Regions from separate parts of the Micromonospora kangleipakensis genome, predicted to be linked through region 2. Evidence: riboswitches for the same ligand, from Rfam matches in the RefSeq annotation. Region 2 holds a riboswitch; the other holds the start of a gene.
What was found. Region 2 has a riboswitch for thiamine pyrophosphate ahead of thiE (thiamine phosphate synthase). Riboswitches for the same ligand answer to the same signal wherever they lie in the genome.
Positions count from the first base shown of each region.

Region 1 (15,653 bases), 690 kb from region 2:
GCGCCGGCGGGATGCGGCGGCGGACGTCCTCCGCCGTGGACGGGCCGGGGGTCCAGCGGGCGACCCAGGGCGCGTCCGCCGGCGGCGTCGACACGCCCTCCTCCACGGCGGCGTACCGGCCGGCGAGGATCCGCTTCGCCGCCGCCACGTCGAGCGAGTCGGTGTTGGACCACAGGCCGGTGAACAGCTCCTCGATCCGTAGCCGCGCCTGCCGGCAGAACAGGTCGGCCAGCTCGACGTTCTCCGGACGGGTGTCCCGCTCGGCGTACGCCCGGACGCAGACCGCGGACATCGCGAACAGCTCCGCGCCGATGTCCACCACCCGGCCGAGGAACGCCTGCTTGCGCTCCATCTTCCCCTGCCAGCGGGACATCGCGTAGAACGTCGACCGGGCCAGCTTGCGCGAGGTCCGCTCGACGTGCCGCAGGTGCCCGGCGAGCGGGCCGAACTCCGCGTACGCCCTGGGGGTCTGGCCCTTGCCGACGGCGAGGGTGGGCAGCCACTTCGCGTAGAAGAGGCCGGCCCGCGCGCCGGCCTTCGCCTTGCGGCCGAGGCTGGCGTCCGGGTCGATGATGTCGCCGGCCACCGAGAGGTGCGCGTCCACCGCCTCCCGAGCGATCAGCAGGTGCATGATCTCGGTGGAGCCCTCGAAGATCCGGTTGATCCGCAGGTCGCGAAGGATCTGCTCGACCGCGGCGGGGCGCTCGCCCCGGGCGGCGAGGGAGTCGGCCGTCTCGTAGCCGCGCCCGCCCCGGATCTGGATCAGCTCGTCGGCGATCTTCCAGGCCATCTCGCTGGCGTACAGCTTGACCAGCGCCGCCTCGATCCGGATGTCGTTGCGGTCGTCGTCGGCGAGCAGGCAGCAGAGGTCGAGCGTGCTCTCCATGCCGTAGGTGGTGGCGGCGATGAAGGCCAGCTTCTTGGCGACCGCCTCGTGCTCGCCGACCGGCCGGCCCCACTGGACCCGGTCGGCGGCCCACTCCCGGGCCACGTTGAGCGACCACTTGCCCGCCCCGACACACGTCGCCGGCAACGAGAGGCGCCCGGTGTTCAGCGTGGTCAGGGCGATCTTCAACCCCTTGCCCTCGCCGCCGATCACGTTCTCCGCCGGCACGAAGACGTCGTGGAAGCGGGTGAGGCTGTTCTCCAGGCCGCGCAGGCCGACGAAGGCGTTGCGGCGCTCCACCGTGATGCCCTCGCTGTCGCCCTCCACCACGAAGGCGGTGATCCCGCCGCGCCGGCCCTCGGTCGCCGGCACCCGGGCCATCACCACCAGCAGGGTGGCGACCGTGCCGTTGGTGGCCCAGAGCTTCACCCCGTTGAGCCGGTACCCCTTGCCGTCCGGGGTCGGCTCGGCGGTGGTGGCCAACCGGGCCGGGTCGGAGCCGACGTCCGGCTCGGTGAGCAGGAAGGCGGAGACCTCACCGGCGGCGAGCCGCGGCAGGAACCGCTGCTTCTGCTCCGGGGTGCCGAACATCTTCAGCGGCTGCGGCACGCCGATCGACTGGTGCGCCGAGAGCAGCGCCCCGATGGCCGGGCTGATCGAGCTGGCCCGCATCAGCGCCCGGCAGTAGTGCAGGTTGCTCAGCCCGAGCCCGCCGTACTTCCGGTCGATCTTCATGCCGAATGCGCCGAGCCGGGCCAGGCCGTGGAAGACCTCGTCCGGGATGTACGCCTCCCGCTCGATGGCCGCGCCGTCCACCTCGGAGTCGAGATACGCCCCGAGCGCGCCGAGGAACTCCTCGGCCCGCGTGACGTCGTCCGGATCGGACCGTGGCCAGGGGTTGATCAGGTCCAGCCGGAACCGGCCGAGGAAGAGCTCCTTGCCGAAGCTGGGCCGGTCCCAGGCCGACTCCCGGGCCGCCTCGGCGACCTGGCGGGCCTCCTTCTCGGAGACCTGTCCCGCCTCGGCGGGCAGCGGCCCCGCGCCGCCGGCCTCGTCGATCGCGGCGGCGGTTGCGGCCGCCTCGCCCGCCGAGGCCGCGGGACCGGTGTCGGGGTCGTCGATCGGCGCCACCCGTCCGGTGGGGCCGCCCGTGCCCTGCGTTCCGTCCGGTCGGTTGTTCTGTGTCGTGGTCACGGCTGCCCCCTCGAACCTCGGTCCGGCTGCGTCAACGTGCTCGACAAAGACGACGCTACCCCCGGGTAACACCCGGGGGTAGCGTTCTTGGCACGTCCGATTTGGCGGGACGCCAGCGGGGCTCAGTCGCCAGCGAGCACCTGCGGGTCGTCGTCATCGTCGTCGATCTCGTCGTCCCCCCAGCCGCGCCGGGCGAACGGCAGGATCACCCAGAAGGCCAGGAACCAGAGCGCGGTGACCGCGCTGAGCAGGAAGGCGACCGGCCGGCTGAGCACGAAGTCGGTGATCAGCAGCACCGCGCTGACCATGGAGATCAGCATGAAGGCCAGGCCGCCGCTGGCCATCCGGTGGGCGAACCGCACCAGCTCCGGCTTGCGGCCCTGCCGGAACAGCGCCCGGTGGAATGCTACCGGCGAGATGATCATCGCGGTGGCCGCCGCGGCGGCCAGCAACGCGACGATGTAGACGTCCCGCTGGAACTCGGTGATCCGGGTGAAACCGTTGCTGAACGGCAGGGTGAGCAGGAACGCGAAGAGGATCTGCACCCCGGTCTGCGCCACCCGCAGCTCCTGCAGCAGGTCGGCGAAGTTGCGCTGCCAGCGCTGCTTCTCGGTTTCCTTGGACACGCGCTACCTCCGCGACGACGGTACCGCCGGCGGGGAGCACCCCGTCGGCAGCAGAGCTTCTGCCCCGTCGGGCGTTCCGCGAAACCGCCTCGCGATCACCGCGCCGACGCCCGTCGACCGGGCCGGCGGACCGGTCACGCCCCCCGGCGGATCCGGCCGGCGTACCGGGCCTCCAGCTCGGCGTTGTGCTCGTCGCCGCCGGTGATGTTGGCCGACAGGTAGACCGGGGGCCGCTCCCCCGCCGCCAGCAGCCGGGCCACCACCTCCGCCACGATCTGCTGGGCCAGCAGCGCGGCCGTGATCGAGGAGACCGCGCCGACCGCGCCGCCGTCGGGCAGCGGCAGGGTGGCGTCGCCGTACGGGGCGCCGTTGTCGAGCACCACGTCGGCGAAGTCGGCGAGCTTGCGCCCGGACGGGTGCCGCGAGGTCATCCGGCCGGAGTGCTCGGCCGAGGTGATCGCCACCAGGGCGTGCCCCCGCTCCTTGACCAGGGACGCGAACTCCACCATGGCGCCGTTGACGCCCGAGTTGGAGGCGAGCACGAAGACGTCCCGCGGGCGTACCGGGGCCAGCTCGTAGAGCCGGTGCGCCACGGCCGGGTCGCGTTCCAGCTTCGGGCCGAGCACGTCGGCCGGCTCACCGCCGTAGAGCACCAGGTCGCGCAGCGCGATCCGGTTGGTGGGCACCAGTCCGCCGGCCCGCCCGGCGATCTCCATCGCGAGGGCCTCGGAGTGGCCGGTGCCGAAGGCGTGCACCACCCCGTCGGCGCGCAACGCCTCGGCGATCAGGTCGGCGGCCCGACCCACCGCCTCGCGCTGACCGGCGGCCACCCGGGCCATCGTCTCGGTCACCACCGCCAGGTACGCCTCGGCGCTCACCGTCATGCTTCCTCCGTCCGTCGGTTGCGGGCCAGCCACTCCACCGCGAAGTCGACCGCCGCCCGCTGCCTCATCAACCGGCCCGTCCCGTCGCCGACCGCGCCCACCCGCACCGCGGCGGTGGCCTCGAAGTCGGCGCCGAGCCGGGCGAAGTCGCTCTCGTCCAGGTCCACGTCGTCCCACCACACCCACTCCCGGCCGCCGTCGCCGGTCAGCACGGCGGCCCCCACCCGCGCCCTCGGCGCCGCCGGCCAGCGGTACTCCGCCAGGTGCAGGGAGGTGTTCGAGCCGTGGTCGACGCCGAGCAGCAGCACGTCGGCGTCGAGGTCGTGGAGCCGGGCCAGCGGGGAGCCCTCACCCAGCATGTCGGTCAGGGTGTGGTCGGCGACGATCCGCCCGGCGGCCGGGCCGAGCGCGGCGAAGGAGACCTGCGGGTGGTCGCTGCGCAGCGCGCCCGGCCAGGTGCGCACCTGCTCCGCGAGCGTGCCCATGAACCGGCTCGGCGTCAGCGCCGGGTCGAAGCCGGGCAGCTCCGCCCGGATCACCGGCCACCAGTCCGCCGGCACGGGCGGGTTGTTCCAGCCCGCCGGGTCGCTGTTCTCCGGGGTATGGGTGGGCACGACGAGGGTGCCGTCCGGCCCGAGCACGTCGCGCAGGGCCAGCACCACGGCCTGCGGGCCGCCGCAGACGAAGCCGAGCGGGCGCAGCGCCGCGTGCACCAGGAGTACACCGCCGGGGCGTACGCCGAGGTCGTGGAGGTGCGCGGCGAGCGACGCGCGGGTGTGGGGCCGGGCCGGCGCGGGCGTCGCGATCACGCGGCGACCCGGGCGAGGATCGCCTCGGCCAGCGGGCCGGGCGCCTCGTCGGGGATCCAGTGGGTGACGCCGGAGAGTTCGACGAGGCGGTAGTCGCCGGTCACGTGGGTCGCGCAGGCCTCGGCGGCGGTCCGGCCGATCGCGATGTCCTTGTCGCTCCAGACGAAGGTGGTCGGCACGGTCGCCGGGCCGACGGCCTTCATGTCGGTCCCCGACATCGCCCGGTACCAGTTCAGCGCGGCGGTCAGCGCGCCCGGCTCCCGCATCGGGTCGGCGTAGCGGGCGACCCGCGCCGCGTCGCCCACCCCGCCGAGCAGCTTGCGCAGCGCGGTGGCGTTGAGCGCGAGCAGCACCTTCTCGGCCTTGCCCGGCTTGCGGAAGAGCGCGATGTACGCGGAGCGGGCCTTCTGCTGGGGGTCGGTGGCGAGCGCGTGCGCCATCGCGGCCGGGTGCGGCACCGAGACCGCGGTGAGGGTGCGGACCCGCCGCGGGTGCGCCGCCGCCAGGCCCCACGCCACGATCGCGCCCCAGTCGTGTCCCACCACGTGCGCGGACTCCACCCCGAGCGCGTCGAGCACGCCGGCCGCGTCGGCCACCAGCTCCGGGATCCGGTACGCCTCGACCGCCGCCGGCCGTGCGCCCTGCGCGTAGCCCCGCTGGTCCAGCGCGTACGTGCGCAGCCCGGCGGCGTGCAGCGCGGGCACCACGTCGTCCCACTCGCCGCCGTGCTGCGGGAACCCGTGCAGCAGCAGGACGGGTGCGCCGTCCTCGGGACCGCCGGTGCGTACCTCGAACGTCAGACCTCGCGCGTCGACCCGCATGATCGGCAGCCTACCCAGCGGGCCGGGCCGGGGCCGGACCGCGACCGCCTGCTGGGCCACCACCCCACGTCGGTGCTAGCGTCTGCGGAGACAACTTCACATCCGACAGGGGAGCGCACAGCGCTGAGAGTGCGGGCACCGCCCGCAGACCCTCGAACCTGATCTGGGTAATGCCAGCGCAGGGAGTTCGGTCGACCTCCAGCCGCGCCGCCGTCCGGTGACACCGGGCGCGGCGTGCGTCTTCTCCTGGTTCGTTCACTGGACTGGGAGCAACCATGGACAACACCGCCAACCGTTGGCGCACCATCGACATCGTCATCGCCTCGGTGCTCGGAGTGGCCTTCGGCGTCATCTTCTGGGCCTGGGGCCTGCTGTGGAACGGGCCGGCGGACGCTATCCCGCTGCCCGGCCGGGCCGTCCTGTACGGCGTCTGGCTGGTGCCGGCCGTGCTGGGCGCGCTGATCATCCGCAAGCCCGGCGCCGCGTTCTTCACCCTCACCTTCGCCGCACTGGTCTCCGTGGCGCTCGGCAGCAGCTGGGGCTGGACGCTGGTCGTGCAGGGCCCGCTGGAGGCGGCGGCGGCGGAGCTCGCCTTCGCGGCCTTCGGCTACCGCAGCTACCGGCTGCCGGTGGCCCTGCTGGCGGCCACGCTCGCCGGGCTCGCCGCCTCGATCTACGACGTCTTCATCTGGTACCCGGGCACCGCGTGGGGCAGCTTCCGCCTGCCGTACATCCTGATCACCGCGGTCAGCTCCCTGGTCGTGGCCGGCCTGGGCAGCGTCGCGCTGACCCGCGCCCTGGCGGGCACCGGCGTCCTCGACCGCTTCCCCGCCGGCCGCGAACGCGCCGCCATCTGACCGCCACCCCACACCCGAACCCGCGTTGATCATGAAGTTGTTGTCATCCGGCGCGGCGTGTCGCGACAACAACTTCATGATCAGCGGACGGACGGCCGGAGGGACGGCCGGCGGGATGGGGGTGGGGCGGGGGTGAGTGGGGTGGAGCTGCGGGGGTTCGGGTGGCGGCATGCCGGGCGGTTGCGCTGGGCGGTGCGGGGGGTGGATCTTCGCATCGAGGCGGGTGAGCGGGTGCTGCTGCTCGGGGCGTCCGGGGCCGGGAAGAGCACGCTGCTGGCCGCGCTGGCCGGGCTGCTGCCGGAGGACTCCGGCGAGCAGGAGGGCACCGTCGAGGTCGACGGGCTCGACCCGCGCAAGGCCCGGGAACGGGTCGGCATCGTCTTCCAGGACCCCGAGACCCAGCTGGTGATGGCCCGCTGCGGCGACGACGTCGCGTTCGGGTTGGAGAACCGGGGCGTACCGGCCGACGAGATCTGGCCCCGGGTGGACGAGGCGCTGCGCCGGGTCGGCTTCCCCTACCACCGGGACCGGCCCACCGCCGCCCTCTCCGGCGGCGAGCAGCAGCGGCTCGCCCTGGCCGGGGCACTGGCCCTGCGGCCGACCCTGCTGCTGCTCGACGAGCCGACCGCCAACCTCGACCCGGCCGGCGCGACGCTGGTCCGGCGGGCCGTCGCGGACGCCCTCGACGCCGACACCACGCTGATCCTGGTCGAGCACCGGGTCGCCGAGGCGCTGCCGCTGGTCGACCGGGTGGTCGTCCTCGAACCGGGTGGCGGGGTCCGGGCCGACGGACCGCCCGCCGCGGTCTTCGCCGCGCACGGCGACGCGCTCGCCGCCGAGGGCGTCTGGGTGCCGGGTCGGACCGTGCCGCCCCGGCGCGCGACCGCCCCGGCGGGCGAGCCGCTGATCACCGCCGACCGGCTCGGCCTGCCGCCCCGGCTGGCCCCCACCGACCTTGCCGTACGCGCCGGCGAGGCGCTCGCCGTACTCGGCCCCAACGGCGCCGGGAAGTCCACCCTGGCCCTGCTCCTCGGCGGCCTGCTCCGCCCCGGCACCGGCACGGCCACCGCCACCGCCGCGCTCGCCGGCCGCGACGCGGGCACCCCCCCGCACCGCTGGCGGGCGCCCGCCCTGGCCCGGCGGATCGGCTCGGTCTTCCAGGACCCGGAACACCAGTTCGTCACCGGTACCGTCTTCGACGAGCTGGCGCTCGGTCCGCGCCGGACGGGCCGGTCGGAGGCGACGGTGCAGACCACCGTGGACGCGCTGCTGGACCGGCTCCGACTGGCGAAGCTCGCCGGCGCGAACCCGTACACCCTCTCCGGCGGCGAGGCGCGGCGGCTGAGCGTGGCGACCGCCCTGGCCACCGCGCCCCGCCTGCTGATCTGCGACGAACCCACCTTCGGCCAGGACCGACGGACCTGGCTGGAGCTGGTCGACCTCTTCGCCGAGCTGCGCGACGCCGGGCACGGCGTCGTCACCGTCACCCACGACCCGGACTTCGTCGCCGCGCTCGCCGACCGGACCGTCACCCTGGAGCGCCCGTGACCGCCACCCGCCACGCCCCGGCGACCGGCCGGACCGCCACCCCCGCGACGGCGGCCCGCATCGTGCCTGCGAGCGTCGGCTCCGGCGCAGCCGTGACCTGCCCCTCCGGGGCTCCCGCGACGGCCGACGCCGGAATGCCCGCGACGGCCGACGCCGGGACGTCCGTGCCCGCGGACAGAGGAGCGCGGCGGTGATCAGCATCGAGCCGGTCGCCGCGCCCGGCGCACCCCTGGCCCGGCGGAACCCGGTGGCGAAGCTGGCCGCCGCGCTGGTCTTCTCGTTCATCCTGATCGCCACCCTGGACCCGGTGGCCCCGGCGCTGGCCATCGCCGTCGAGCTGGCCGTGCTGCCGCTCTTCGGCATCCGCTACCGGGTGCTGGCCCGCCGGGCCTGGCCGCTGCTGGCCAGCGCCGCCGGCATCCTGGTCACCCTGGTGCTCTTCGCCGCCGACCGTTCCGGCCGGGTGCTCCTCGACGCCGGGCCGCTGCTGGTCACCTCCGGGGTGCTGGTCACCGCGCTCGGCCTGGTGCTCCGGCTGCTCGCCGTGGCCCTGCCCGGGATGATCGTCTTCGCCACCACCGACCCCACGGACCTGGCCGACGCGCTGATCCAGAACGCGAAGGCGCCGGCCCGGTTCGCCCTCGGCGCGCTGGCCGCGTTCCGGCTGGTGCCGCTGCTCGGCCAGGAGTGGCAGATGATCAGCATGGCCCGCCGGGCCCGGGGCGTGGACGCCGGCCGCAACCCGCTGGGCAGGCTGCGGCTCTTCGTCTCCACCGCGTTCGCGCTGCTGGTCGGTGCGATCCGGCGCGGCACCCGGCTGGCGGTGGCGATGGACGCCCGCGGCTTCGACGCCAGCGTCCCGCGTACGGTCGCCCGGCGGCAGCGCTTCAACACCGCCGACGGGCTGCTGGTGGTCGGGGCGGCGGTGCTGGCCGGCGCGGCGCTGACGGTCAGCGTCCTGCTGGGCACCTTCCGCCCGTTGATCGGCTGACCGCCGGCCCCCCTGCCCCCGGGCGGCCCCCTTCGGGTGCAGTTGTCGTCGCTGGAGCGACAACAACTGCACCCGGTCCGGTCAGCTGCGGCGGAAGGCGTACCGGCGGGCCTGCCCGGCGGGCTGGGTGCGGCCGGCGAATCGCGGGTCGCGGCCGGGCGGCGGGCCGGCCTTCGGCGGCGGCGGCGTCTCGGCCGCCGGAAGCACCGGCAGGTCGACCGGTACGGCCGGAGCCACCGCGAGGGTGTCGAGGTCGGGCGGGGTCACGTCCGCCAGGGACGGCTTCGCCGACGGCTTGCGGGACTTCTTCGGACTGCGTTTGGCGGGCATACGCTGCCTCCTTGGGCCGGGAACCGGCCGCTGGGGACCGGCCACCGAAGGGCGGCCCGGTCGGACGGGCACGGACGGGGTCCGCCCAGCCGAGGGTCCGACGAGCTGCCGCGCTGACGGCGGCGGAGAGCTGCGGACGCCCGGGAGCGGACAGGCCCGCGGCCACAGGCGGCGGACCAGGCTCTTCAGCTGGGGCGTCAGTTACGCATGCCGACACGCTAACCGACCGCCGGGCCGACCCGCACCCGTTTTACTGGCACGATCGGCGGCATGCTGATCGCGTTCTCCATCACCCCGCTCGGCGTGGGTGAGTCCGTCGGCGATCTGGTCGCCGACGCCGTCCGGGTGGTCCGCGAGTCCGGACTGCCGAACCGCACCGACGCCATGTTCACCACCATGGAGGGCGAGTGGGACGAGGTGATGGCGGTGGTGAAACGGGCGGTCGACACGGTCGCCGCCCAGGCGCCCCGGGTCAGCCTGGTGCTCAAGGCCGACATCCGGCCCGGGGTCACCGACGCGATGCACGCGAAGGTCGCCCACGTCGAGGCCCGCCTGGCCGAGGGCTGAGGACCGACCGCCACCCCACCCTCACCGGGCGTCGATGACCCGGCCCGGCGCCCCGGCGACCGCGATACGGTCGCAGGACGGGCAGTCCGACGAGAGGTGGCGGTACGGATGGCACAGCAGGCGACGGCGCAGATCGGCGTGACCGGTCTGGCGGTGATGGGCCGCAACCTGGCCCGGAACCTGGCCCGCAACGGCTTCGCCGTGGCGGTGCACAACCGTTCGCCGGAGCGCACCCGCAGCCTGGTGGCCGAGCACGGCGACGAGGGCGCCTTCGTGCCGTCGGAGTCCCTCGCCGACTTCGTCGCCTCGCTGGAGCGGCCCCGCGCGGTCATCGTCATGGTGAAGGCGGGCGCGCCGACCGACGCGGTGATCGACGAGCTGGTCCCGTTGCTGGAGGAGGGGGACATCGTCGTCGACTGCGGCAACGCGCACTTCGCCGACACCCGGCGGCGCGAGGAGGCGCTGCGCGGCCACGGGCTGCACTTCGTCGGCACCGGCGTCTCCGGCGGCGAGGAGGGGGCGCTGCGCGGCCCGAGCATCATGCCCGGCGGCTCGGCGGAGTCCTATCAGAAGCTCGGCCCGATCTTCGAGAAGATCGCCGCGCAGGTCGAGGGCGTCCCGTGCTGCCGGCACATCGGCCCGGACGGCGCCGGCCACTTCGTGAAGATGGTCCACAACGGCATCGAGTACGCCGACATGCAGCTCATCGCCGAGGCGTACGACCTCTTGCGGGCCGGGCTGTCGGCGAGTCCGGCGGAGATCGCGGAGATCTTCCGGGAGTGGAACGGCGGCGAGCTGGAGTCGTTCCTCATCGAGATCACCGCCGACGTGCTGGCGCACACCGATGCCGCGACCGGCAAGCCGTTCGTCGACGTGGTGCTCGACCAGGCCGAGCAGAAGGGCACCGGCCGCTGGACCGTGCAGAGCGCCCTCGACCTCGGCATCCCGATCACCGGCATCGCCGAGGCGACCTTCGCCCGGTCCCTGTCGGGCCACGCCGACCAGCGCGCGGCCGCCCGCCGCGCCTTCGGCGACGCGGGCGAGAAGTGGCAGGTCGAGGAACGGGAGACGTTCGTCGAGGACGTGCGGCGCGCGCTGCTGGCCAGCAAGATCATCGCGTACGCGCAGGGCTTCGACCACATCCGGGCCGGCAGCCGGGAGTACGACTGGGACATCGACCTGGGCGGCACCGCCACCATCTGGCGGGGCGGCTGCATCATCCGGGCCCGCTTCCTGGACCGGATCCGGGAGGCGTACGACGCCGAGCCGGAGCTGCCGACGCTGCTGGTGGCCCCGTGGTTCGCCGACCAGGTCGGGGCAGGGGTGCCGAGCTGGCGGCGGGTGGTGGCCGACGCGGCCCGGGCGGGCGTGCCCACCCCGGCGTTCTCGTCGTCGCTGGCCTACTTCGACGCGCTGCGCGCCGAGCGGCTGCCGGCCGCGCTGATCCAGGGGCTGCGGGACAACTTCGGCGCGCACACCTATCACCGCGTCGACCGGGAGGGCTCGTTCCACACGCTCTGGGCCGGCGACCGCTCTGAAGCGGAGGCGTGAGGCTCAGCCGCCCAGCAGTCCGGCCAGCCGCCGGCCGAGCCGGTCGGCCGGGTCGGGCGCTCAGGCGAGGGTCGCGTGCATCTCCCAGACCAGGATCTCGGACGGGTCGGTGGCGGCCACCCGCTGGCCGCCGGTCATGGTGATCCGGGCGGCGTCGCCCTCGCCGAGCCGGCCGGTGCCCTCCAGCGTGACGGCGCCGGTCGGCACGTAGAGGTGCAGGAAGGGCGCGTCGGGGAGGGTCACCTCGTCGCCGGGGGCGAGCCGGGCGGCGTGCAGGGTGGCGTACCGGTTGCGGATCCGGATCGCGGACGCGCCGTCGTACCGGTCCATCCCGGAGGCGACCGGGACCAGGCCGCCGCGGAGCAGCTCGTCGCCGATCTCCAGCTGCTCGTAGCCGGGGTCGACGCCGTCGGTGTCCGGGACGACCCACATCTGGACGAAGTGCACGGGGTCGGTGTGCGGGGTGGTGCCGGCGAGCCGCCAGGAGTCGTTCTTCTCCGAGTGCAGGATGCCGGTGCCGGCGCTCATCCGCTGGGCCAGTCCGGGGTAGATGACGCCGGTGTGGCCGGTGGAGTCCTGGTGCACCAGTGAGCCGCGCAGCACCCAGGTCACGATCTCCATGTCCTGGTGCGGGTGGGTCTCGAAACCGGTGCCCGGGTGCACCACGTCGTCGTTGTTGACCAGCAGCAGCCCATGGTGGATGTTGGCCGGGTCGTAGTGCCGGGAGAACGAGAACGAGTGCTTCGAGTCGAGCCAGGACAGCCGGGTGGCGAACCGGTCCTCGGCCCGACGGACGTCCACGGCGGGCGTCGGTGCCAGCGCCGTCACCAGGCACGCTGCCCGGTCTCGGTCGGCGCCCAGGTCAGCGCCGGCTCGCCGGTGGCCAGCTCGGCGATCTCGCCGGAGCGCACGCTCGGCGTGTGCCCGAGCTCGGCGCAGTGCTGCTCGGCGATCTCCGCGCAGATCCCGGCGACCTGCTCGCAGATCGGGCTGCCGAGGTCGGCCGCGTTCAACGCCATGATCATCTTGTACCGGAGATCCGGCATGCCCACCCCCGTGGCGGGCGCGTCCCGGCGGCGCGCCCTGCGCCGATCGTACGCGCGGACGCCCCGCCCTCCGGCCGGAAAAGCCGGATGCGGGGCGTGGACCGCGGGCCCGGTCAGCGCCGCGACGCTGCGGCGCCGACCGTGGACGTCACCAGAACCGACGACGCTTGGCCTTCTGCGGCCGCAGCATGTCGGCGCCCTTGGTGAGCAGTCGGCTCACCCCGGACGGACCACGCCGGGCCTCCAGGGTGTGGCTGAGCCGACGGGCGCCGGCCGCCGCCAGCGGCACGGCGACCGCCATGACCGCCCACTGGGCAATCCGCTTCTGAATCATGTGGGTTCACCTCCGCGATTGGCTGCTGTCCGATTGATACCCAGCGCGCCCCGTCGGTAAGCGTGACTCAGATCCGCGGCGCGACCGGATTGGGCAGCGCACCACCGAAGCGCCGGTCCCGCTTGGCGTAGAGCTCGCAGGCGTACCAGAGGTGGCGGCGGTCGAAGTCCGGCCAGAGGGTGTCGAGGAAGACCAGCTCGGCGTACGCGCTCTGCCAGAGCAGGAAGTTGGAGGTGCGCTGCTCGCCGGAGGGGCGCAGGAAGAGGTCCACCTCGGGGACCTCCGGGTGGTACAGGTACTTCGCGATGGTCTTCTCGGTGACCTTGCCCGGATCGAGCCGGCCGGCGGCCACGTCGCGGGCGATCGCGGCGGCGGCGTCGCCGATCTCCGCCTGGCCGCCGTAGTTGACGCAGAACTGGAGGGTCAGCGTCGAGTTGCCCCGGGACATCTCCTCGGCGGTCTGCAGCTCGGAGATGACGCTCTTCCAGAGCCGGCCGGCCCGACCCGACCAGACCACCCGGACGCCCAGGTCGACCAGCTGGTCGCGGCGGCGGCGGATCACGTCCCGGTTGAAGCCCATCAGGAAGCGGACCTCGTCCGGCGAGCGCCGCCAGTTCTCGGTGGAGAAGGCGTACGCCGACAGGTAGGGGATGCCCAGCTCGATCGCGCCCTCGATGGTGTCGAAGAGGGAGTGCTCCCCCTGCTCGTGACCCTTGGTGCGGGGCAGGCCGCGCTCCTTGGCCCACCGGCCGTTGCCGTCCATCACCACGGCGACGTGCTTCGGCACCGCGTCGGCGGGCAGCGCCGGGGGCCGGGCACCCGACGGGTGCGGAGTCGGTGGCACCGGCGCACGCCGGCCGGCCCTCGTCGATCGGATCACTCGGTCTTCTCCCTGTTCACACCGTCCGCCTCCGCGACCCCACCGACCTGCGGCGGGACCGCGGTGGCCGCCGGGGCACCCCGGTCGACCAGCGGCAGCGAGCGTAGCGCGCGCTCCAGGTGCCACTGCAGGTGCGCCGCGACCAGGCCGCTGCACTCCCGGCGTACGCCGGTCTCGGTGGCGTCGGCGAGCACCCAGTCGCCGGTGGTGAGCGCGGACATCAGGTCGATGGTGGCCGGCGCGGGGTGGGCGGCGCCGGGCGGCCGGCAGTCGGGGCAGACCGCGCCCCCGGCCGGTACGGAGAACGCCCGGTGCCGCCCCGGCGTGCCGCAGACCGCGCAGGCGGTCAGCGCCGGCGCCCAGCCGGCCAGCGCCATCCCGCGCAGCAGGTACGCGTCGAGCACCAGCGTGGTGGCGTGCTCGCCCCGGGCCAGGGACTTGATCGCGCCCAGGGTGAGCTGGAACAGCCGCAGCGACGGCTCCCGCTCGACCGGGGTGAGCCGCTCGGCGGTCTCCGCGATCGCGCTGGCCGCGGTGTAGCGGGGGTAGTCGCCGAGGAACCGCTTGCCGTACAGGTCGATCCCCTCGACCTGGCTGATGGTGTGCAGCGAGCTGCCGTACTCGCCCTTCGGGTCGCCGGCGAGCTGGAGGTCGACGTGGCCGAACGGCTCCAGCCGGGCGCCGAACTTGCTGGTGGTGCGCCGGATCCCCCGGGCGACCGCGCGCAGCCGGCCGTGCCGGCGGGTGAGCAGCGTGATGATCCGGTCGGACTCGCCGAGCTTCTGCACACGCAGGACCACCGCGTCGTCGCGGTAGAGCTGTCGGCGGTACCCGGCCATCCGGTCATTCTCCTCGGGGTGCGATCTCAGGGTCGGTTCGGGGTGGACGGGCGGAGGAACCCGGATGTGCGCCGGCCGACCCCGGTCGTAGCGTGCTGGCCATGGCTCTGCACCGGACCACCACCGCCACCACTGCCGTCGCCGGGCGCACGGGGGTCGCCGCCGCGACGGCCGCCGCTCTGATCCTCCTCGCCGGGTGTGACACCCTCTCGTTCCGCCGGCTCGACTTCGACAACACCGAGGCGGTGAAGATCAGCCGGATCACGGTGCTGCCGGGGTCCGGTGACGTGACGGTTCGCGCGTCCGGCGCCACCGCCGAGGTACGGATCAAGCGGATGCTGCGCTACCAGGGCGGCCAGCCCGACGCGCGGTACGAGATCAAGGGCGACGAGCTGGTGCTGGACACGGACTGCGGTGACCGGTGCAGCATCTCGTACGAGGTGACCGCCCCGGAGGGGGTGACGGTCCGGGGTGAGACCGGCTCCGGCAACGTGGAGCTGACCCGGGTCGGCCCGGTGGAGATCAAGCTCGGCTCCGGCGACATCAGGGTGACCGGCGCCACCGGCCCGGTACGCGCCGAGACCGGCTCCGGCAACATCGAGGTGGTCGACGTGGCCGGCCGGACGGACCTGCACGCCTCCTCGGGCGACATCAGCGCGCGGCGGCTCGGCGACCAGGTGGACGCGGAGGCCAGCTCCGGCAACGTCACCGTGGAGCTGGACCGGCCGGCCTCCGCCCGGGTCCACGCCGGCAGCGGCGACGTCGAGCTGACGGTGCCGGCCGGCCGGTACCGGGTCCGGTCCAGCACCGGCTCCGGGGACGCCGAACTGGGGGTCACCGACGACCCGACCGCCTCCCTGGTGCTCGACGTCGGCACCGGCAGCGGGAACGTGACGCTCACCCAGCGCTGATCTCCGTGCCGGTGGCCTCCCGGACGCCCCGCTGAGCGGGGACCCGGCCGCGGGCCGGGCCGCCCCGGGACACCGGCATGGTCGGCGACCGCGTCACGGCCGGCGCGGTCGGCGACCGTCTCGCGGCCGGCGTGGTCAGGGACCGCGCCGCGGCCGGCGCGCCGTCGAAGAACTGAGGGGCGGTCGCCCCCACGCCGACCGCGACCGGCTCGGCATCGGCGCCCGCCGGGGCGGGGCTGGCCGGGGCGGCGGCGGCCCGGCCGGCCGGCGTCGCACGGAACCCGCCGGGCAGCAGCTCCGGCGCCCGCCGGGCGGCCACGTCCTCGATCCAGCCGAACAGCACGGTGACCACGCCCAGCAGGGCGAAGACCAGCACCACCCGGACCGCCAGGCCGACCGGGTCCCGGTGGGACCAGCCGACCACGTCCACCAGCGGGGTGAGCGCCACCACGAAGGGCATGTGCCAGAGGTAGACGGTGAGCGCCCGCCGGTTCAGCACGGTGACCACCCGGCCGACGACGGCGTTGCGGTCCACCCACTCGGCGCGGGCCGGCGCCCGGCCGATCGTCACCAGGATGA
Region 1 is NZ_SHLD01000001.1:6,550,842-6,566,494, forward strand. It holds gene EV384_RS31165 (acyl-CoA dehydrogenase family protein) at 1-1,945, opposite strand, end outside; gene EV384_RS31170 (DUF6328 family protein) at 2,203-2,706, opposite strand; gene EV384_RS31175 (sugar isomerase domain-containing protein) at 2,841-3,590, opposite strand; gene EV384_RS31180 (AAC(3) family N-acetyltransferase) at 3,587-4,399, opposite strand; gene EV384_RS31185 (alpha/beta fold hydrolase) at 4,396-5,220, opposite strand; TPP riboswitch at 5,318-5,423, shown strand; gene EV384_RS31190 (ECF transporter S component) at 5,496-6,077, shown strand; gene EV384_RS31195 (ABC transporter ATP-binding protein) at 6,210-7,625, shown strand; gene EV384_RS31200 (energy-coupling factor transporter transmembrane component T family protein) at 7,816-8,616, shown strand; gene EV384_RS31205 (hypothetical protein) at 8,698-8,946, opposite strand; gene EV384_RS31210 (MTH1187 family thiamine-binding protein) at 9,217-9,513, shown strand; gene gndA (NADP-dependent phosphogluconate dehydrogenase) at 9,622-11,064, shown strand; gene EV384_RS31220 (pirin family protein) at 11,125-11,892, opposite strand; gene EV384_RS31225 (thioredoxin reductase) at 11,889-12,110, opposite strand; gene EV384_RS31230 (hypothetical protein) at 12,259-12,444, opposite strand; gene EV384_RS31235 (isoprenyl transferase) at 12,512-13,288, opposite strand; gene recO (DNA repair protein RecO) at 13,321-14,163, opposite strand; gene EV384_RS31245 (DUF4097 family beta strand repeat-containing protein) at 14,265-15,074, shown strand; gene EV384_RS31250 (acyltransferase family protein) at 15,061-15,653, opposite strand, start outside.
Region 1: linked by a shared signal. The riboswitch ahead of EV384_RS31190 (ECF transporter S component) and the one ahead of thiE (thiamine phosphate synthase) in region 2 are both predicted to bind thiamine pyrophosphate.

Region 2 (15,653 bases):
GTCAACGAGAAGGGCATGATCGCCTCGGCGGGCCGGCTGCCCGGCGCGCCGCCCGACTTCGCGGCCCGGGCGCAGCGACTGCTCGGCAGCGTCGGGCAGACCCCGGCCGAGTTGTCCGCCACCATCGAGGCGGCCCGCCGGCTGGTCGCGGAGGCGCTGCGCTGACCGGTGCCACCTGGTCGGCCTCGGGTGGCGGCAGGGGTCGCGGGGTGATCGGGCTCTGCCGGTGAATGCTTCGCGGTCGCTATGAAGCTGATGTCGTGAACGAATCACCGTCGAGCCGTGGCTGCGACGCGCGGGCCGCCGGGGGCCGCCGGGGGCCGGCGGTCCGCGGTGCGTGGGACGGTCGGTCCGGCCCGGGACGTCCGCCGGCCGGCTCGCCCCGTGACGACAACCTGGCGGGCATAGGGTGGATCTCGTGACTGAGATGACCTACCGCCGGCTGGGCGACTCCGGGCTCGTAATGTCCGTGGTCGGCATCGGCTGCAACAACTTCGGCCGCAAGCTCGACCTCGACGGCACCCGGGCGGTGGTGGACGCCGCCCTCGACGCCGGCATCAACTTCTTCGACACCGCCGACATCTACGGCGAGCCGCAGGGCGGCTCCGAGGAACTGCTCGGCCAGGCGCTCAAGGGCCGCCGGGACGACGTCGTGGTCGCCACCAAGTTCGGCATGGACATGCACGGCCTCAACGGCCCGGACTTCGGCGCCCGCGGCGCCCGCCGCTACATCGCCCGCGCGGTCGAGGCGTCGCTGCGCCGGCTCGGCACCGACCACATCGACCTGTACCAGATGCACGAGCCCGACCCCGGCACCCCGATCGACGAGACCCTCGCCGCGCTGGACGACCTGGTGCGGGCCGGCAAGGTCCGCTACCTCGGCAACTCGAACTTCGCCGGCTGGCAGATCGCCGACGCCGACTGGACCGCCTCCTCCCAGGGGCGGACCCGCTTCATCAGCGCGCAGAACCACTACTCACTGCTGGAGCGGTCCGTCGAGGCCGAGGTGATCCCCGCGTGCGAGCGGTTCGGCCTCGGCATGCTGCCGTTCTTCCCGCTCGCCAACGGGCTGCTCACCGGCAAGTACAAGCGCGGCGAGGCGCCGCCCGCCGGCAGCCGGCTCTCCGGTGGCGGCCGGTACGCCGAGCGCCTAGCCGCCGCGGACTGGGACACCATCGAGGCGATCGAGGCGTACGCCGCGGAGCGCGGGATCACCATGCTCCAGGTGGCCATCGGCGGGCTGGCCGCCCGTCCCGCCGTGACCTCGGTGATCGCCGGCGCCACCACGCCCGAGCAGGTGCGCGCCAACGCCGAGGCGGGCACCTGGCAGCCGACCGACGAGGACCTGGACGCCCTCGACGCCATCCTCTGACAGCACACCCGCCCGCCACCCTGCCCGGACCAGCGCCCGGCCGCCCCACCCGTGGGCGACCGGCGCGCCGCACGCCGCCCGGGCACTGCATTATGCCCGCACTGCAACTGCACTGCACTGCACCGCACTGCACTGCACTGCACCGCGCCGCACTGCACCGCGCCGCACTGCACTGCACCGCGCCGCACTGCACTGCACCGCGCCGGGCCGGGCCGTGCGTAAGCGCCGTGTCGGGCCGTGCTCGGGCACCTGCACCTGCACCGGCCTTGCCCTGGGGTGCTGCACGGTGCCGTGCCCCTTGGGCATCCCATCGGGGCGTGCTTGGGCACCGCACCGGGCGTGGGTAGCGGGTTGAGTCGTCCGCTGCCTGAGATCGCCGTGGTTTGAGCCGTGAGTGGAACGTCACGGGTGTCACCGAGCGGTTTTGACACCCATGGCGTTCCACTGACGGGATGAGGCGTGGCAGATGCCGCCCTGCCTGGCGCGCGGGAATGGGTAGCGGCTCCCGCCCGCCCAGCCATGGGACGGACGTTGGCTGCGGGCGGCGGCGGGCTCGGTGGAACGTCATGGGTGTCACCGGGGCGGTTTTGACACCCATGGTGTTCCACTGACGGGTGACGGGTGACGGGTGACGGGTGACGGGTGACGGGTGACGGGTGACGGGTGACCGGCGACCGGTGACCGGCGACGGGTGCGGGGGTGGCATCGGGCGGGGCGGGTCCTCGCTGGCGCAGGTGTGCGGAGGCTCGGCGTCGGTGGGTCGAGCTCCGCGGGGTGTCAGTGGGGGCGCGCGACGGCGGTGGCCTGGCGCTCGCGGAGGGCGGCGGCCACCGCGGCGACGGTGTGCGCGGGGTGGCGCAGGACGTCGTCGGCGGTGAAGCGGAGGACGAGCCAGCCGGCCGCCCGTAGCGCGTTCAGGCGGGCCACGTCCCGGCGGAAGTGGGCGCGCTCGCGGTGGTGGTCGCCGTCGTACTCGACGGCCAGCCGGAGGGCCGGCCAGGCCAGGTCGACCCGCCCGACGAACCGCCCGCGCGGATCCAGCACGTCGTGCTGCGCGGCGACCGGACCCAGCCCGGCGTCCAGCAGGGGCAGGCGCAGCCTCGTCTCCATCGGCGACTCGCTCAGCGGCTCCGCGAGCGTCAGTACCTCGCGCAGCAGCGGCAGGCCCGGCCAGCCGGGGTGCGCTGTGGCGTACCGCCGGAGGGCGGGCAGGTTCACCACCCGGCGGTGCAGCAGCGCGTCGACGGCGACCAGCGCGTCGATGCGGGGCGCCTGCCGGCCGAGGTCGAAGGCGGTACGCAGCGCGGTGGTGACCGGCAGGCCGCCGAAGCTCGTCCGGTCGGTCACCGGGACGATCGACCGGACGAGGTGGACGCGGGGGTGTGGTCGCATCCGCGCGGCGCTGCGGCAGCAGCACGGTGACCGGTGCGTCGCGGGCGAGGAGGTCGGCGCCCCAGAGGTACGCGGCGCTGCGTCCGGCGATCGCCGCGTCCGACGGCAGGCGCAGCGCGACGGCGTCGCACCACATCCGGTGGTCGTCCGCGCGGTAGCCGTCGCGGTGCACGTAGACGTCGGGGAGCAGCCGCCGCCACGCCGGGCCGCGCACCATTGTCCAGGTCAGCAGTCCGTCGGCGACGGCCCGACTGCCGCGGAACGGCAGGAACGACAGCCGTCGTGGAACACGCGGCGGCGAAGGCATCCGGACAGCATGGCGTGAGCGGATCGTCACCCGCTGCCCCCGGCGTCGACATCGGACGGCCAGTGGGAAAAGCCGACCGCAGCCCTTGGCGGATCCGCCCATCCGTCGTACGGTAGGGCCGCAAGTGACCCACGGGAGCCCGGTGCACCGGGCTGAGAGGGGGGCTGAAGCCCCCGACCGTCGAACCTGATCCGGGTAATGCCGGCGCAGGGAGGAGCGTTGCCGTGCCGTCCCTGGGACGACTGCATCTGATCACCGACACCCGGCCGGGGCGGGACCCGCTCGCCGTGCTGCGCGCCGCCCTGCCGGTGGCCCGCGCCGAGCTGGTCGTCCAGGTCCGCGTCGAGGACGACGCCACCGACCGCCAGGCGTACGAGCTGGCCCGCCGGGTGGTCGCGCTCTGCCGGCGGTACGGGGCGACGTGCCTGGTCAACGACCGGCTGCACGTGGCGCTCGCGGTCGACGCCGCGGGCGGGCACGTCGGCGCGGAGGACCTGCCGGTGCGGGCGGCCCGCCGGGTGCTCGGCTCCGCCGCCGTGCTCGGGGCGACCGCGCGGGAGCCGGGGAGCGCCGCCGAGGCGGTCGCCGCCGGGGCCAGCTACCTGGGCGTCGGCCCCTGCCACCCGACCGGCACCAAGACCGGGCTGCCCGCGCCGATCGGCCCCGCCGGGGTGCGCGCGGTCGCCGAGGCGGTGGACGTGCCGGTGATCGCCATCGGCGGAGTGACCGCCGCGAGCGTGCCGGCGCTGCGGGCCGCCGGGGCGTACGGGGTGGCGGTGGTCGGGGCGCTCTCCGGGGCCGCGGATCCCGCCCGGGCCACCGCCGAGCTGCTCGGGGCGCTGAGGTGCTGACCCGACCGGACGTCGCCGTGGTGGGGGCGGGACCGGTCGGGCTGGCGATCGCCTGGCGCTGCGCGTCGCGCGGGCTGCGGGTGGTCGCGCACGATCCGGCGCCGGGTTCCGGGGCGTCGCACGTCGCGGCCGGGATGCTCGCGCCGGTCGCCGAGGCGTACTTCGGGGAGCACGAGCTGACCGGGCTGCTCGCCGAGTCCGCCGCCCGCTGGCCGGGCTTCGCCGCCGAGCTGGCCGAGGCCGCCGGCGCCGGATTCGGGTACCGGACCGAGGGGACGCTGGTGGTCGGGCTCACCGGCGACGACCTGGCCGAGGCGCGGCGGCTGTGGTCGTACCAGCAGGGGTTGGGGCTGCCGATCACGCCGCTGCGCCCGTCGGAGCTGCGGGAGCGCGAACCGGCGCTCGCGCCGCGGCTGCGCGGCGGCGCGGTCGCCCCCGGCGACCACCAGGTCGACCCGCGCCGGCTGGTCGGCGCGCTGCGGGCGGCGGCCGAGCGGGCCGGGGCGACGCTGCTGCCGGGCCGGGTCGCCCGGCTGTCCGACGTGGATGCGGGCGTCACCGTGGTGGCGGCCGGTTGCGGGGCGGCGGCGCTCACCGGGCTGCCGGTCCGGCCGGTGAAGGGGCAGGTGCTCCGGCTCCGCGCGCCCGGTCGCGGCGCGCCGGGCTTCCGGCACGTGATCCGGGGGTACGCGGACGGCGAGTCGGTCTACCTGGTGCCCCGGGACAGCGGCGAGGTGGTGGTCGGGGCGACCGTCGAGGAGCGCGCCGACACCGAGGTGACCGCGGGCGCGGTGCTGCGGCTGCTCCGCGCCGCCGTCGACCTGGTGCCCGAGCTGGCCGAGTACGACCTGGTCGAGGCGTCCGCCGGGCTGCGCCCCGGCACGCCGGACAACGCGCCGATCGTCGGGCCGTTGCCCGGCCGGCCCGGCGTGCTCGCCGCCACCGGGCACCACCGGCACGGCATCGTGCTCACCCCGGTCACCGCCGACCTGGTCACCGAACTGATCGTCACCGGCGAGGCGGACCCGCTGCTCACCCCCTTTCTGCCGGACCGGTTCGCCGCCGCCGACGTGCCGGTCGGCGCCGGCCGGGCCGCGACGGCGGCCGGTGCGATCACGCCCTCGGCGGCCGGCCGGGGCGTCGACCGGGACCGGACCGCATCCGCCATGGAGGAGGCGACGTGGAACTGATCGTCAACGGCGCCGGGCGCGACCTGCCCGGCGGGTCGACCGTGGCGGACCTGGTCCGCGCGGTCACCGACCAGCGGCGCGGGCTCGCGGTCGCGGTGAACGGCGAGGTGGTGCCGCGCGGCGGCTGGCCGGCGACCGTGCTGCGGGACGGCGACCGGGTCGAGGTGCTCAGCGCCGCCCAGGGCGGGTGAGCGCGGTGTCCTTCACGATCGGCGGCGCGACCTTCGGCTCGCGGCTCATCCTGGGCACCGGCGGCGCGGCCAACCTGCACGTGCTGGAGCAGGCGATCCGCGCCTCCGGCACCGAGCTGGTCACCCTGGCGCTGCGTCGCGTCGACACCGCGCCCGGCACCGGCGGCGGGCTGCTCGACCTGCTCGACCGGTGCGGGGTGAGGCTGCTGCCGAACACCGCCGGCTGCCACACCGCCACGGAGGCGGTGAAGGTGGCCCACCTGGCCCGGGAGGCGTTCGACACCGACTGGGTGAAGCTGGAGGTGATCGGCGACGAGCGCACCCTGCTGCCCGACGGGGTGGAGCTGCTGCGCGCCGCCGAGGAGCTGGTCGCCGACGGGTTCACCGTGTTGCCGTACACCTCGGACGACCCGATCCTGGCCCGGCGGCTCGCCGACGTGGGCTGCGCCGCGGTGATGCCGGCCGGCGCGCCGATCGGCTCCGGGCTGGGCGTCACGAACCCGCACCACATCCGACTGATCCGGCAGAGCGTGGCCGTGCCGGTGATCCTGGACGCCGGCATCGGCACCGCCTCCGACGCGGCGCTCGCCATGGAGCTGGGCTGCGACGCGGTGCTGCTGGCCAGCGCGGTCACCCGGGCCGCCGACCCGGTGGCGATGGCCACCGCGATGCGGTACGCCGTCGAGGCCGGCCACCTCGCCCACGACGCCGGCCGCATCCCCCGCCGCTTCCACGCTCTCCCCTCCACGCCCGACGAGGGAAGGCCCGAGCTGTGACCGCCTTCCTCGCCGGTGCGGTCACCGCTCGGGCCGCGCGGAACGACGGGTGCGGCGGTGCCGGGCGGGTGCCGTCGGGGCTCGTCGTGCTCACCGACCGGTGGCAGGCGCGGCGACCGCTGGCCCAGGTGGTCGCGGCGGCAATGGCCGGGGGAGTGCGCTGGGTGGTGCTGCGGGAGAAGGACCTGCCCCGCGCCGAACGCGCCGCCCTCGCCGCCGACCTGCGCCCGATCCTCGCCGAGGTCGGCGGCACCCTGATCGTCGCCGGCCCCGACCCCCTCGACGGTGACGCCGTGCACCTACCGTCGGCCGGTCCCTACCCGCCCCCGCGCCACGGGCTGGTCGGCCGCTCCTGCCACGACCGGGCGGAACTGTCCCGACTCACCACAGAGGACTACGCCACCGTCTCGCCCGTCTTCCCCACCAGGACCAAACCCGGCTACGGCCCACCCCTGCACCCCGACGGACTCCGCGAGCTGATCCAGGCCAGCCCCGTGCCGATCCTCGCCCTCGGCGGAGTGGAAACCCCGGTACAGGTGCACGCCTGCCTCGACGCGGGAGCCGTGGGAGTGGCTGTCCTCGGCGCGATCATGCGAGCGCAAGACCCCACCGAGGTAGCCAGGGCTTTGACGACGCCCTCACGCGCAACCACCGAGAAGCCCAGGTGAGGGACATGACCCCGACGACGGTGCTCACCATCGCCGGCTCCGACTCCGGCGGCGGCGCCGGGATCCAGGCCGACCTCAAGGTCTTCGCCGCCCTCGGCGCGTACGGCACGTGCGTCATCACCGCCGTCACCGCGCAGAACACCCGGGGCGTGGACGCCGTCCTGCCGCTGCCACCCCGGACGGTCACCGAGCAGCTCGACAGCGTGCTCGGCGACTTCGGCGTACGGGCGGTGAAGACCGGCATGCTCGGCACCCCGGCGGTCGCCGAGGTGGTGGCCGACGCGGCGCGGGCGGGGCGACTGCCGCGCCTGGTCGTCGACCCGGTGCTGGCCGCCACCAGTGGACACCGGCTCGGCGTGGTGGAGGCGGTCGAGCGGCTGCTGCCGTACGCGGAGGTGGCGACGCCGAACTGCGCGGAGGCCGCGGCCCTCACCGGACGCCCGGTGACCACGGTCGAGGAGATGGTCGCCGCCGCCGAGGCGCTCGCGGCCGGCGGCCCGGCGCACGTGGTGGTCACCGGCGGCGACGTGGACGCGGCCGGCGAGTCGGTCGACGTGCTGGTCGGCGGCGGCACGACCACGCTGCTGCGGGCGCCCCGCGTGGCCACCCGGCACAACCACGGCACCGGCTGTTCGTTCTCGGCGGCGATCACCGTCCGGCTGGCGGCGGGCGACCCGGTGCCGGTCGCGGTCGCCGCCGCCAAGGAGTACGTCACCCGCGCGCTGACCGGCGCGCGGGACTGGGAGCTGGGCGCGGGACGCGGCCCGCTGGACCACTTCGGCTGGTCCCGTTGACCATCAGGGAGGCTGTCATGCAGGCACGTCGCAAGGTCTACGTCGAGGGATCACGGCCGGACGTCCAGGTGCCGTTCGCCGAGGTGGAGCTGACCGGGGAGAACCCGCCGCTGCGGCTCTACGACACGTCCGGGCCGGGCTCCGACCCGGCCGTCGGGCTGCCGCCGCTGCGCGGCCCATGGATCGCCGAGCGCGGCGACGTGGCGCCGGTGCGCGGCGCGGGGACGCCGCTCGCCGGCGCGGACGGGAAGCGCCCTACCCAGCTCGCGTACGCGCGGGCCGGCGTGGTGACGCCGGAGATGGAGTTCGTGGCGGTCCGGGAGGGCGTCGCGCCGGAGTTCGTCCGGGACGAGATCGCCGCCGGGCGGGCGGTGCTGCCGCTCAACGTCAACCACCCCGAGTGCGAGCCGGCGATCATCGGCAAGGCGTTCCTGGTCAAGGTGAACGCCAACATCGGCACCTCGGCGGTCACCTCCTCGGTCGCCGAGGAGGTGGAGAAGCTGACCTGGGCCACCCGTTGGGGCGCCGACACGGTGATGGACCTCTCCACCGGCAAGCGGATCCACGAGACCCGCGAGGCGATCGTGCGGAACTCGCCGGTGCCGATCGGCACCGTGCCGATCTACCAGGCCCTGGAGAAGGTCGGCGGCGACCCGGTGAAGCTGAGCTGGGAGGTGTTCCGGGAGACCGTCGTCGAGCAGGCCGAGCAGGGCGTCGACTACATGACGGTGCACGCCGGGATGCTGCTGCCGTACGTGCCCCTCGCGGTGGACCGGGTCACCGGGATCGTCTCCCGGGGCGGCTCGATCATGGCGGCCTGGTGCCTGGCGCACCACGAGGAGAACTTCCTCTACACCAACTTCCGCGAGCTGTGCGAGATCCTCGCGCGGTACGACGTGACCTTTTCGCTCGGCGACGGGCTGCGGCCCGGCTCCATCGCCGACGCCAACGACGCGGCACAGTTCGCCGAGCTGCGCACCCTCGGCGAGCTGACCAGGATCGCCTGGGAGTACGACGTGCAGGTGATGATCGAGGGCCCGGGTCACGTGCCGATGCACAAGATCAAGGAGAACGTGGACCTCCAACAGGAGTGGTGCCACGAGGCCCCGTTCTACACCCTCGGCCCGCTGACCACCGACATCGCGCCCGCGTACGACCACATCACCTCGGCGATCGGCGCCGCGATGATCGGCATGTTCGGCACCGCGATGCTCTGCTACGTCACCCCGAAGGAGCACCTGGGGCTGCCGGACCGGGACGACGTGAAGGCGGGCGTGATCGCGTACAAGATCGCGGCGCACGCGGCCGACCTGGCCAAGGGCCACCCCGGGGCGCAGGCCTGGGACGACGCGCTGTCGAAGGCCCGGTTCGAGTTCCGCTGGGAGGACCAGTTCAACCTCTCGCTCGACCCGGAGACCGCGCGGTCGTACCACGACGCGACGCTCCCCGCGGAACCGGCGAAGACCGCGCACTTCTGCTCGATGTGCGGGCCGAAGTTCTGCTCCATGAAGATCACCCAGGAGCTGAAGGAGTACGCCGCCCGGGGCATGAAGGACAAGTCGGAGGAGTTCCTCTCCTCCGGCGGTCGGGTCTACCTGCCGCTCGCCTGAGGTCACGCCGGTCGGGCCGTCCCGTGTGGTCGGCCCGACCGGCGTACCGGTCAGTCCCGGTGGTGCCGGCCGGTACGCAGCGAACCGGAGTCGCTCTCCGCGGCTGGCCGGCCCAGTCCGCTGACCCAGTCGACGTACTCCTCGTCGTGCGCCGGCACCGGCTCCGACTCGCGGGTGTTCCGCTCCGTCGTGCGCTCCTCGCCGCCCTTCGCGCGGTTCCGGCGGAACAGGCCACGGCGGGGCCGGGACTTCCCGGCGCCGGCCTCCTCGCCTCCGCCGCCCGCAGCCGGGGACTGGTCGTCCGGCTCCCGCTCCGGGTCGTCGGCCTGGTGCGCGGGGACGGGCGAATCGGCCGGCGCCGACTCGACCGCGTTCGGCCCGACCGCGCGCCGCGCGTTCGCCAGGGCATCCCAACTCGCCGCCCCGTCCAGGTCGGGCAGCGCGCGGTGCCGGGGGCGCGGCGCCGGCTCGACCGGGGTGCCGTTCGCCTCGTCGTCGGCGGCGTCCGTCGTGGACCCGGTCGGCGCGGCGGCCTGCCGGGGAGTGGCCGGCCACACCGGCGCGGGCGCGATCGGCCAGGCCGGCCGCACGTCGCCGCGCCGATCCGCGTCCTCGAAGATCGGGATGCGGGGCCGCGGCGAGAAGCCATGTTCGGCCTCCGCCGGAGCGTCGTCGGGCGTCGCCGGCGACAGGTGCGCCGGGCCGGCGGGCGGCGAGGTCGGCACGCTCCCGCCGGATCGGCCGGTGCCCGTCGCGGACCCCGGCGCGCCGCCGGCCCAGCCGGTGGCACCGGACGGACCGGCGGTCTCGGCCCGGTCCGCGGCAGTGGCCTCGTCGTCAACGGTGGACCGCCCGGCGGTACGGGACTGTGCGGCGGCGGTGGCCTCCTTGCCGGTGGTGGACCGGCCGGCGGTACGGGGCTCTCCGGCGGTGGTGGCCTCCTTGCCGGCGGTGGACCGGCCGGGGGTACGGGGCTCTCCGGCGGCGGCGGCCGGGGGGAGATCGGTGGCGGACGTGGGGGTCGGCTCGGCCGACCCGCTGGCGGCCGCCCGCGCCTTGCGGGCCCGCTTCGGCCGGCCCGTCGACGGCGCCGGGGAGGCCGACCCGGAGCCGGCGGCCGAGCCGGACCGGGACGCCGGGGCGTCGGCCGCCATACCGGCCAGCCCGGTCAGGGCGGCGCCGTCCGGCGTCTCGGCTCCGCGTCGGGGCGCGTCGGTCTCCGGCGTGCGAGCCGACACCTCGACGTCGGGCGTGGCCGCTCCGCCCCTTCGGGTGGCGGCCGGCGCCGGGACGCCCGGGCCGGGAGCCGCGACGTCTGCCGTGGGCGTCGCCGTCCCGGCCGAGGGTGCGGTCGTCGTCGTTTTGGCCGGGGGTGCGGTCGTCGCCGTCCTGGCCGAGGGTGCGGGTGCCGCTGCCTGGGTCGACGGGGCGTTGGCCGCATGCCCGAACGTGGGTGCCGCTGCCTCGGTCCAGGCGGCGGGCGTCGCTGTCCCGGGCGTAGGTGTCGCCGGGGCGGGCGGCACGATCCCGGCTGCGGGTCGCGTCGCCTGCGGGGCGGATGTCCGGCCGGCGGCGACCACGTCGATGGCCGAGATGCGCCTCGCCGACGAGAGCGGGGTGGGCGCCGGCAGGCTCTGGGCCGGGTCGTCGGCGTCCCGTTCGATCACCGGACCGGCCCCGCCCGCCCCGATCACGGCCGGCGGGCCGACGGTGCGGTCGCGGGCCACGGCGCCGGGAGCCGGAGCGCCGGCCAGGCGGCCCGGGTCATCCTCGGCGGCGGGGACGGGAACCGAGGCCGCGAGGCCAGGGTCGTCGGCGGACAGCACGGACGGGGTCGCGAGGTCGCGGTCGTCGGCGGCGGAAACGGTAACCGGGGTCGTGAGGCCGCGGTCGTCGGCGGGTACCACGGGCGGGGTCGCGGGGCCGCGGTCGTCGGCCGGTACCAGCGACGGGGTCGCGAGGTCGCGGTCCTTGGTGGTGGCCGGGACGGGGGTGGTGGCCGGGCCCCGATCGTCGTCGGAACGGGCGGCCCGGCCGGTGGCCGGTCGGGCGAGGCCGGCGGGTGCCGGCGTCGGCGTGCCGCTCGGCGCCACCGGCCAGTCCCAGTGCGCGGGGATGGGTCGACCGGCGCCGGCCGGGGCGGTGTCCCGGGCGGCCGGATAGCGGTCGAGGTCGACGGTGCTGCCGCCCGCGGCCGTGGTCGGCGCTCCGGCGTGGCTCCGGTCGGCCGTGGCCGGGCCGTCCTCCGCCCGGTCCAGCGGAGCCCCCGCATAAGCGGGGGCGGGCCCGGTCGGGAGGGGCTGGAGGATGTCGGTCGGCTCGATGGCGCCGGTCGCCGGCACCCCCGCCGGCCGGCGCAGCACGGTGGCGGCCGTCGAGCCGAGCGCGCCGGCGGCGACCGCGATGAGCGCCCCGTAGTAGGGCGCGAGCTGGTACCGGTCGGCCGCGTCGCCCGGGCCGGCGGTCAGGTAGGCGAACGCCACCAGGGCCGGGCCGGCCGCGCCCGCGGCGCCGCCGACCAGCGGCGGGTGGCCGCGACGGCGGGCCAGCGCGCCGACCGCCGCGCCCGCGAGCAGGGCCACCGTTGGCAGCAGCAGCATGGCCAGGCGCTGGGCCGTCGCGGTGTCCAGCCACGACGGTTCCAGGACCCCGAGGCGTGCGGTGGCCAGCGGCCCGGTCGAGGCCAGCGCCGGCGCTACCGAGACCAGCGCGAGCAGCCAGAGGAGGCCGCCCGTCATCGCGATGTTCCAGCCCAGCGGCGGGTTCGGCAGTACGGCGAGCGCCGCCCCGGCGCCGACCACCGCGCCGAGGATGGCGCAGATGCCGACCGCCCAGACCGGATCGACCGTGCCGCCGAACTCGGCCGCGCGGGCGGGCTGCATGCACAAAGGCGCGACGACGATCGCGCCGAGCGCGGCGGCCCCGGCGACCGAGAACTGTTCGGTGGTGCCGCCCGGGACGCCGTCCCGGCGGGCGAGACGTTCGGTGCCGACGGCGCCGGCCACCGCGGCGACCGCCGCGAACCAGGCCACCCAGACGAGCTGGGCGGGCCACCGGTTGACGGAGCCGTCGGTGAACGCGCCGTTGAGGCGCACGATGCCGAACCCGTACGCGATGCCGAGCTGGCCGGCCCCGGCCAGCGCGCTCACCCCGAGCGCCGTGAGCAGCAGCCTGCCCCACGTCCGAAAGGCCATGTCGGGCACGTTACGGCCCGGTGCGCCCGATCGCCACCTTGACGCAGCTCGGCGCGGCGCGTACCTCCGGCGTGGCTACTTCAGCTCGACCAGGCGGGCCAGATAGGTCGTGTCCCCGACGTTGGTGAGCATGTGCACGGCGCCCGGGTCGCGGTAGACCACCCCGCCGGTCGGCTCGTCGGCGTCGATCCGGGTGCCGTCGACGGTCTGCACCACGTTCTTCGCTCCCTGGATCGCCACCACCAGGTACGGGTGATCGTGCCGGTGCAGCGGCTGCCGCTCGCCCGGCTCCAGCCGGATGTGCCAGACCCGCACCCGGTCGTTCTCGTAGACGATCTCCTGGCCCACCGGGCCGAGTTCGACGTCGTGGGCGAGTTCGGTCATCGGACTCCGTCCAGCTGCGGGAGCACGTCGGCGGCGATGAGCTCCAGGTGGTCGAGGTCGGCGAAGTCGATCAGCCGCAGGTGCACCCGGGTGGCGCCGATCGCGGCGAACTCGCCGAGCCGGTCGACCAGCTGCGCCGGGGAGCCGACCACCGGGTCCTCCGGCGGCAGGGCGCTCTTGACGTGCAGCGGCGCGGCCCGCCGCTGCGCCTCCGCGTCGGTCCGGCCGATCGCCACCACGACGCCGGCGGAGAGCACCAGCGGCGCCCGCCCGGACTCCGTACGGCCGGTGCGCTGGCACGCCTCGGCCACCCGCTCGTACGCGGCAGCCGTCTCGGCGACGCTCTTGAACGGCATGTTGAACTCGTCGGCGTACCGGGCGGCCAGCTCCGGGGTGCGCTTGGGGCCGCGGCCGCCGACGATCACCGGCGGGCCGGGCCGCTGCACCGGCTTGGGCAGCGCGGGCGCGTCCACCAGCCGGTAGTGGTCACCGGTGAAGCTGTACGTCTCGCCGGGCGGGGTGCGCCACAGCCCGGTGATGATCTCGAGCTGTTCGGCCAGCCGGTCGAACCGCTCGGCCACCGGGGGGAAGGGGATGCCGTACGAGAGGTGTTCCCGCTCGTACCAGCCGGCGCCGATGCCCAGCTCGACCCGGCCCCCGCTCATCTGGTCGACCTGGGCGACCATCACCGCGAGGGGCCCGGGGAGCCGGAAGGTGGCCGAGCTGACCAGCGTGCCGAGCCGGATCCGGGAGGTCTCCCGGGCCAGCCCGGCCAGGGTCAGCCAGGCGTCCGTGGGTCCGGGCAGGCCGGGGTCGTCGCCCATCGACTGGTAGTGGTCGGCGCGGAGGAAGCCCTCGAACCCGGCCGCCTCGACCAGCCGGGCGAACCGGAGCTGGTCGTCGTAGCTGGCCCCGCGGTGCGGTTCGGTGAAGACCGACACCCGCATGGTCACCGTCCTCCCGTGCCGGACTCCGCCGGCGTCTGCTGCGCCGGGTCGGCCGCCGCGTCTCCGGCCTGCGCCGGGACGACCGGGGCGTCCCGTTCCATCAACAGCTCGTGCAGGTCGGCGCTGACCTGGGCCACCTCGGCCAGGTGGGCGTTGCGACCGAGGGTGCGGGGCCGGGGGATGTCCACCTCGAGGATCTTGCGGATCCGACCGGGGCGGGGGCTGAGCACGACGACCCGGTCGGCGAGCAGCACCGCCTCGTCGATCGAGTGGGTGACGAAGACGATGGTCGCCTTCGTCTCCATGTGCACCCGCTGGAGTTCGCCGGAGAGCTCTTCCCGGGTGAGCGCGTCGAGCGCCGAGAAGGGCTCGTCCATCAGCATCACCCGCGGTTCGCCGATCAGCGACCGGCACAGCGAGACGCGCTGCTGCATGCCGCCGGAGAGTTCGTGTGGCAGGCGCTTCTCGAAGCCGCCGAGGCCGGCCAGGTCCAGCAGCTCCCGGGCCCGCTCGCGGTGCTTCGCCCGGCTCCAGCCGAAGATCTCGACCGGGAGCAGGACGTTGTCCAGCACCGAGCGCCAGGGCAGCAGGGCGGGCCGCTGGAACAGCATGGCGATGTCGCGGCGGGGCCGGGTGATCGGCGTGCCGGCCACGCTGATCTCGCCCTCGGTGACCGGCAGCAGCCCGGCGATCATGCGGAGCAGGGTGGACTTGCCGCAGCCGGAGCGGCCGAGGACGGCGACGAACTCGCCCTCCGCGACGTCGAGGTCGATGCCGCGCAGCGCCTCGACGCGACCTGAGCGGCCGTCGAAGGTGCGGGACACCGCGGACAGCTTGATCATCTCCGGCCGGCTCCCTCCCGCTCGACGATCACGAGTCCGGCAAGGGTAACCGGCCGCCGTCCCCATAGCACCGTCCGGAGTGGACGTCTGTCGGTTTCCGTCACGCAACTTCGTTTCCGTTCCGCAACCGATACGCGCGGTCTGGCGAAGCTGGCCTTCTCGTACGCTGTGCCCGCGAATAGTCCCCTCACGACGGTCCCGTCGGCCGCCCCTCCTGCCGGCACCGTCGGACCCACGACCCGTCCGGGTGAAGACGACCTGGTCGGAAAGGACATGGTGCACTGATGAGAAGGCTGACCCGTACGGTCGCCGCGGCCGCGCTGGCCACCGCCCTCGCCCTGGTCTCCGCCTGCAGCAGCGGCTCGGACAAGTCCGACGACGCCAAGAACGCGGGTGCCGTCGGGATCGAGAAGGTGACCTATCTCACTTCGTTCGGCAACTTCGGCCGTGACTCCTACGCCTGGGTGGCGAAGGAGAAGGGCTTCTTCAAGGACGCCGGCTTCGACGTGGAGATCAAGCCCGGCCAGGGCACCGGCTCCGTCATCCAGACCATCGTCGGCGGCCAGGCGGACTTCGGCCCGATCGACCTCACCGGTGGCATCCTCCAGCTCGGCAACGGCCAGGCCAAGGACTTCGTCGCGGTGGCGGCGATCCAGCAGCGCACCATGGCCGCCATCGTCTCGGTCGAGGGCAAGAACATCGCCACGCCGAAGGACCTGGAGGGCAAGAAGCTCGCCGACACCCCCAGCTCCGTCGTGCGCAACCTCTTCCCCACGTACGCCAAGCTGGCCGGCGTCGACGCCAGCAAGGTGACCTGGGTCAACGGTGAGCCGCAGACGCTGATGGGCACGCTCGCCTCCGGCTCGGTCGACGGCATCGGCCAGTTCGTGGTCGGTCAGCCGACCGTCGAGGCGGTGACCAAGAAGAAGCCGGTCGTGCTCCCGTACAGCAACGTCATGCAGGACCTCTACGGCAACGCGCTGATCACCTCGACGAAGATCGCCAAGGAGAAGCCGGAGATGGTCAAGCGCTTCACCGAGGCGCTGCTCAAGGGCCTGGAGTACGCCCTGGCCAACCCGGAGGAGGCGGCGAACATCCTGAAGAAGAACGTGGACGCCACCAACCCGGCCGCGGC
Region 2 is NZ_SHLD01000001.1:7,237,063-7,252,715, reverse strand. It holds gene EV384_RS34485 (nucleotidyltransferase domain-containing protein) at 1-165, shown strand, start outside; gene EV384_RS34480 (aldo/keto reductase) at 410-1,372, shown strand; gene EV384_RS36640 (endonuclease domain-containing protein) at 2,150-2,719, opposite strand; TPP riboswitch at 3,193-3,301, shown strand; gene thiE (thiamine phosphate synthase) at 3,296-3,922, shown strand; gene thiO (glycine oxidase ThiO) at 3,916-5,112, shown strand; gene thiS (sulfur carrier protein ThiS) at 5,103-5,303, shown strand; gene EV384_RS34455 (thiazole synthase) at 5,300-6,079, shown strand; gene EV384_RS34450 (thiamine phosphate synthase) at 6,148-6,747, shown strand; gene thiD (bifunctional hydroxymethylpyrimidine kinase/phosphomethylpyrimidine kinase) at 6,753-7,541, shown strand; gene thiC (phosphomethylpyrimidine synthase ThiC) at 7,559-9,151, shown strand; gene EV384_RS34435 (hypothetical protein) at 9,202-12,345, opposite strand; gene EV384_RS34430 (cupin domain-containing protein) at 12,421-12,729, opposite strand; gene EV384_RS34425 (LLM class F420-dependent oxidoreductase) at 12,726-13,676, opposite strand; gene EV384_RS34420 (ABC transporter ATP-binding protein) at 13,679-14,518, opposite strand; gene EV384_RS34415 (ABC transporter substrate-binding protein) at 14,803-15,653, shown strand, end outside.